Regions from separate parts of the Paracoccus everestensis genome, predicted to be linked through region 2. Evidence: riboswitches for the same ligand, from Rfam matches in the RefSeq annotation. Region 2 holds a riboswitch; the other holds the start of a gene.
What was found. A riboswitch is a leader RNA that binds a small molecule or an ion and turns the genes downstream of it on or off. The one in region 2 is predicted to bind thiamine pyrophosphate.

Region 1: it holds a riboswitch for thiamine pyrophosphate, as region 2 does, so the genes downstream of both, LZ585_RS00940 (thiamine ABC transporter substrate-binding protein) here and LZ585_RS06885 (Ykof family thiamine-binding protein) in region 2, are expected to answer to the same signal.

The regions. Positions count from the first base shown of each region.
Region 1 covers NZ_CP090836.1:191,415-194,602, reverse strand. The annotation lists gene mutS (DNA mismatch repair protein MutS) at 1-1,105, opposite strand, end outside; TPP riboswitch at 1,165-1,261, shown strand; gene LZ585_RS00940 (thiamine ABC transporter substrate-binding protein) at 1,293-2,273, shown strand; gene LZ585_RS00935 (thiamine/thiamine pyrophosphate ABC transporter permease ThiP) at 2,249-3,188, shown strand, end outside.
Region 2 covers NZ_CP090836.1:1,391,344-1,394,531, reverse strand. The annotation lists gene LZ585_RS06895 (ABC transporter ATP-binding protein) at 1-190, opposite strand, end outside; gene LZ585_RS06890 (ABC transporter permease) at 183-935, opposite strand; gene LZ585_RS06885 (Ykof family thiamine-binding protein) at 952-1,563, opposite strand; TPP riboswitch at 1,554-1,661, opposite strand; gene LZ585_RS06880 (MYG1 family protein) at 2,182-3,111, opposite strand.

The DNA of each region.
Region 1 (3,188 bases), 1.2 Mb from region 2:
CCCCCAGATCGCGCGGCCCGCCCCGGTCCAGCGCCAGCCGCGACAGCGCCCGGTCCATGTCAGGCACGCGGGCCAGCGCCGTTCGCAGATCGCCGGTCAGGCGGGGATCATCGACCAGCATCGCCACCGCGTCATGCCGCGCATGGATCAGCGCCAGATCGCGCGATGGCGCGCCGATGCGCCGTTCCAGCAGCCGCGCGCCCGCAGCCGTCACCGTCCGGTCTATGGCCGACAGCAGCGATCCCTCGCGCCCGCCAGACAGCGCCTGCGTCAGTTCCAGGTTGCGCCGGGTCGCCGCGTCGATTTGCATCGCCCCGCCGACCCGTTCGCGCACCGGCGGGCGCAGCAGGGGCAGCTTTCCCTTCTGCGTCAGGTCCAGGTAATCGACGATGGCCCCCATGGCCGCCAGTTCGGCGCGGGTGAACGACCCGAACCCGTCCAGCGTCTCTACTCCATACAGCGCACACAACCGCCGCTGCCCCGCCGCACTGTCAAAGGCGGACGCGTGCAGGTCGGTCAGCGCCGCACCGGCATCAGCCGCCAGATCGTCCAGGCCCGATCCGTCGCAGGCCAGCAATTCGCGCGGCGCCAGACGCGCGAGTTCGGGCGCCAGGCGCGGCAGCGGGCAGTCCATCACTTGGAAGGCGCCGGTGGAGATATCCACCCAGGCCAGCGCGCAATCATCCCGCACCTGGGCGAAGGCGGCCAGATAGTTGTGCCGCCGCGCCTCCAGCAGCGATTCCTCGGTCAGGGTGCCGGGCGTCACCAGCCGCACCACGTCGCGGGCCACGACCGATTTCGACCCCCGCTTCCTGGCCTCGGCCGGATCCTCCATCTGCTCGGCAATCGCCACGCGAAAGCCCTTGCGGATCAGCGTCAGCAGATAGCCCTCGGCCGCATGGACCGGCACGCCGCACATCGGGATGGGTTCCCCCGCATGGGTGCCGCGTCTCGTCAGCGCGATATCCAGGGCGCTTGCGGCGGCCACCGCGTCGTCGAAGAACATCTCGTAGAAATCGCCCATGCGATAGAACAGCAGCGCGCCGGGATTGGCGTCCCGGATCGCCAGGTACTGCGCCATCATCGGGGTGGGCTGATCGGTCATGTCCTTCGTCATGGCCGCTGTTCTAGCCGCTTGCGCGGGCGCGCGAAATCCCTACATTCAGGCCTACCTCGGGGGGCCATGTGGCTGAGACGCGCAAGCGGACCCGTTGAACCTGATCCGGCTAACACCGGCGGAGGGAAGGTGACGCTGTCCTTTCTTTCGGAACCCTTTTGGAAAGGAGACAGCGATGAAACTGCCCCTGATGCTTGTTCTGCTGGCGGCGACCCCGGCCATTGCGCAGGACAAGCCCGTCCTGACCGTCTATGCGGGCGAATCCATCACCAGCGAATGGGGCCCCGGCCCGAAGATCGAGGAAGGGTTCGAGGCCTTCTGCAACTGCGACCTGCGCTTCGTCACCGGGGACGAGTTGTCCCGCGTGCTGATGGAGGGCGAGCGGACTGAGGCCGACATCGTCTTCGGCCTGAACACCGACGTGACCGCCCGCGCCCGTGCATCCGGCCTTTTCGCGCCGCATGGGCAGGACACGGGCGATCTGTCGCTGCCCATCGAATGGACCGACGACATCTTCCTGCCCTACAACTGGGGCGAGACGGCCTTTGTCTATGACGAAACCCGGTTGCAGAACCCGCCCGCCAGTTTCGCCGAATTGCTGGAGGCGCCCGACGACATGAAGATTGTGATCCAGGATCCGCGGTCGTCCGTGTCAGGGCTGGCGCTGCTTTTGTGGGTGAAATCGGTTTATGGCGACCAGGCGCCGGACGCCTGGGCCAAGCTGGCGCCCAAGGTGCTGACCGTGACCAAGGGCTGGTCGGAATCCTATGGGATGTTCACCGAGGGCGAGGCCGACATGGTCCTGTCCTATACCACCTCGCCCGCCTATCACATCGCCGAGGAGGACGACACGACCAAGAGGGCCGCCATCTTCCCCGAAGGCCACTACTTCATGACCGAGGTCGCGGCCCAGCTTCGCACCACCGACCAGCCGGAACTGGCGCAAGCCTTCATGGACTGGATCCTGACGCCCGAGTTCCAGACGATCATTCCGCTGGCCAACTGGTCGCTGCCCGCCAAGCTGCCCCAGGATGACTGGCCGCAGGTCATGCGCGACCTGCCGCGCCCCGAAAAGACCCTGTTCTATTCCGAGGACGAGGCCGAGGCACTGCGTCAGCCTGCGCTTGACGAATGGCTGCGGGCATTTTCCGGCTGACGCGGGCCGAGGCCGGGGGGGCGGTCGCCGCAACCGGACTGGCCCTGCTGATCGGGGGAACGCTTGCCGCAGTCATGTGGCAGGCGCAGGGGCTGTCCGGGCTTGGCCCCTGGGACTGGCGCGCGGTCTGGTTCACGCTGTGGCAGGCGGCCTTGTCCGCCACCCTGTCGTCTGCGCTGGCAATTCCCGTGGCCCGCGCCCTGGCCCGGCGGCGCTTTCCCGGACGGTCGGCCCTGGTCACGCTGTTGGGCGCGCCCTTCATCCTGCCGGTGATCGTGGCGATCATGGGGCTGATCGCGGTCTTTGGCCGTAACGGCGCGATCAACGATGCCTTGCGGCTTGCCGGATTGCCCGAGGTCAGCATCTATGGCTGGCAGGGCGTGATCCTGGCGCACGTGTTCTTCAACCTGCCCTTGTCCGTGCGGCTGATCCTGCAAGGCTGGCAGGCAATCCCCGCCGAACGCTTCCGGCTGGCCGCATCCCTGGGCTTCGGCCCCCGCGACGTGGCGCGGCATCTGGAACGGCCGATGCTGCGGGCGGTGCTGCCGGGGGTCTGGCTGGCGGTGTTCCTGGTCTGCCTGACCAGCTTCACCGTGGCGCTGGCCCTGGGCGGCGGGCCGCGCGCGACCACGGTGGAGCTGGCGATCTATCAGGCCTTCCGCTTCGACTTCGACCTGGGCCGGGCGGCAAGCCTAGGGCTGGTCCAGATCGGCATCTGCGTCTGCGCGATGATGCTGGCATGGTGGATTGCGATTCCCGCAGCCTTCGGGGCGGGGCTTGATGCCGCGCATATGCCCGCAGCGCCCGGCGGCTGGCGCCGGATCAGCGACGCCCTTGTGATCACCGTCGCAGCAGGATTCCTGATCTGGCCCATGGGCGCGGTGACGGCGCGCGGTTTGCCGCAGATCCCCGCCC
Region 2 (3,188 bases):
CCAGCGTCGCTTGCCCTTCCGCTCTCAGACCTTGGGGAAGGATACCTGCCAACCACTTCAGAACCGAGCTTTTGCCGCAACCGGACGGCCCGACAAGCGCCGTGATCCCCTTGGCAGGCACCATCAGCGACAGGTCGCGAACCAGTGTTGCATTGTCTGTACCGACGGTCAGGTGGCGCAGGTCAAGCATGGCGCATCTTGGGTTCGCGAGCCGTCAGGCGGTCTCCCAGCCGGATCGCACCCAGCAGCGCAAGCGTCAGCCCGGCGGACACCACAACCGCGGCCAGCACCAGATCGGCCCGGAAGTTGTTCTTGGCAGCCAGGATATAGATACCCAAGCCCCGAGACGCTCCGGCATATTCGGCAAAGATCGTGGCAACGATCGCATAGGTGGCCGAGATCCGCAGCCCGGCAAGGAAGCTTGACCTGGCCGAAGGCAGAACGGCCCGCCGAAAGACGAACCACCGCCCGGCGCTCATCGAGGACAGAATTTCGACAAAAGCGGGGGGCACCTGCCGATAGCCGGACAGCAAGCTCAGCAGCATCGGGAAAAAGGTGACAAGGATCACCAGCAGCACCTTTGGCAACAAGCCGAAGCCGAACCACAGGATCATCAGCGGCGCCAGCGCGACCAGCGGCACGGTCTGGCTTGCCACGAACACCGGCATCAGCCCCTTTTCGGTCCAAGGCAGGAAATGCAGCATGACCGAGGTGGAAAAGCCGAATCCGATCGAGAACGAAAAGCCCAAGGCCGCAACCGATATTGTGGACAGCGCATGGCCACCGATCTCGACCCGGTTCAGAATCAGCGCCCGGACCACGCCCGAGGGCGCGGGCAGGATCAGCGGAGAGATGTCGGCCAGTCGGCAATAGGCCTCCCACCCCCCCAGCAGGCAGGCAACCACGATCAAGGGCGGCAGGATACGCAGCAACATGGCCGTCCCCCGGGGATCAGTGCCTGCCGGGACTGTTAGCCGAGGCCGTCATGTCGATGGTTACATGCCCCTCGGCCGGGCCAAAGCGCAGGAAGGCTTGGCGCAGCGCCTCGAAGACCGCCCCCGCATCGCCCCGCAGGCGGGTGCAAAAGTTCTTGGACCGCAGGAACGTGCCAGAGTTCTTGAGAAAGTCGATGCAGCCATAGATCTCGTCCATGTGGCGGTACTGGCCCAGCACATAAAGCGAAAACTGCACGTCGATATCCACGCCAAGGACCGGCGCAGTTCGTACCGCCTCAAGCGCCCCGGCCTGACGTTCCGCCAGGGACAAGCCCTGCGCACGAGTCAGCGTGTCGCAGCGGCAGGTCGGGTCGTCAGGTTCTCCGGGGCAGCCACGCGAGAATGTGACGTGCATCGTCACATGCGCTGGATCGCGCGCGGCGCGGGCGAAAAGGTCGCGCACGGCATCGAACAACGGCTCTGGCCCCCCGACCATTAAAGTGGAAATATCGTCCGTCTCGATCCGGAGCCTGCCGCGATAGGGATCAAGCCCCCTGAGGCTGGACAGGATGACGCCTGCGAAATCGGACGTCATGGGATATAGCGACACTTGCGCGCCAATGAACATGGGTTCCTCGCTCCGCCGGCATTACCCGGATCAGCTAAAAAGGGTTCACGCGACTTGCGTATCTCAGCCCCGAAAATGGAGCACCCCCGTTGATGTCGGCCAGACCATGACAATTGCCGCGGCCGCTGTCAATGCAGTCCGGCACACAGCGGCGACCCTATCGCACCAACCGGCTGCAGGCGCCGTTTGCTGGATCCGGCGTGGTGGCTGGGGCGCATGAGCAGGCCTGCACGTGAACGAGGCCTCTGGTATCGTTGATCGACTAATAAAATGTGGGCTTTTCGAAAAGATGGTAGTGAAAAGGCGAAAATATCTAATGGGTTACCTTCATTTCTCGGGATGCCTTAGAGATGATCCAAGGAAAAGCGTCCTGATGGACTTTTCGGTGAACAAGGATTGTAATTCGCAATGCTTACGGATTTGCTTGCCGCAGAGGATCGTAAAGGATGAAAGACGTTGACAGGCTTCCGCCTCCTGTCGCGGGGCTGTGCGGCCCCGTTTCGTTTGCCGTGTGGATGTGTGCTTCGATTTCGCTATCAACTACAATACTGCCCCGCCGCCAAGCCGCTCTTCGCCCATTTGGTGACGAGATGCTTCCACCTGGGACAAGTGTAAGCTTCAAGCTGCTCCTCGTAGGGCCTTCGTATGTTGAACTGCCAGAGTGGCAAGCTGCAGAGCAGCCTTACGATCTGCGGCCACAGCAATGAAGCGGGCGTTGTGGCAGAAGCGTGAGCCAGGAACGCCAGATGCAGCTTCAAAGGCCGCGTCGGTCAGTCCCGCCCAGGCCTCCGGCAGGTCGGCGCGAAGGGCGAAACCCTCGGGCTCGCGGCGGATGCCGGTCAGGGTCCAGTCTGTTTCTCGGGGGTGAACCACGAACAGCAGGTGATCGGCGCCCGCCTTCTCGATGGCAGAGCGGAAGGGCATGCCCATCGGGAGTTCGAGGACCCGGCTTTCTCCGGCGGCGGCGATGGCCTCCATGACGACAGCCTCGGCCCGCAGCTTGGCGGCCTTTCGTGCAACCGCCGCCTCAACGAAGGCACGAGCGATGGTCAACGCATGCTCGAAGGCCCGATCATCGGCACCCGGGCTGCGATCGTCGAAGACGGGTTTGAGGCTTTCCAGCAGGAGCGGCAGGGACAGGTCTCCGAGCAGCCCGGTTGGCGACAGGGCTCCATTGTCCACCAGGTCGATGGGCAGGACGAAATCGGCGTCGAACGCTGCATGGATCATGTCCAGATCCCCATCAGGAACACCAAAGGCCCGCAGATAGTCCCTGCCGAAGTGCCGCCAGATCAGGCCGAACGAGCTGTAGGGCTGGCTGTCGTCGCGCAGAGGTGGGCTCTTCTGGTGGTGATCGAAGATCAGCCGCTCCGGATCGTGATCGCGGCCGACGTCATAGATCACCCGGTCCGGCGCCGGTGTGGTCCAAGCCGCATCACGCGTCCGCGTGATCCGCGCTTTTGGGAAAAGTCGCGTCAGGATAACGGAGGAGAGAAGCTCGTCAGCGTGAAAGCCACCGGAATGGGTGACAAGATGAGCAATATTCATGACATGTCCTGGAAAAGAGATGACCGCCCGGAGGCGGTCAAAAGAGAATCAATACATTACGAAATCTTTGCCCCGAA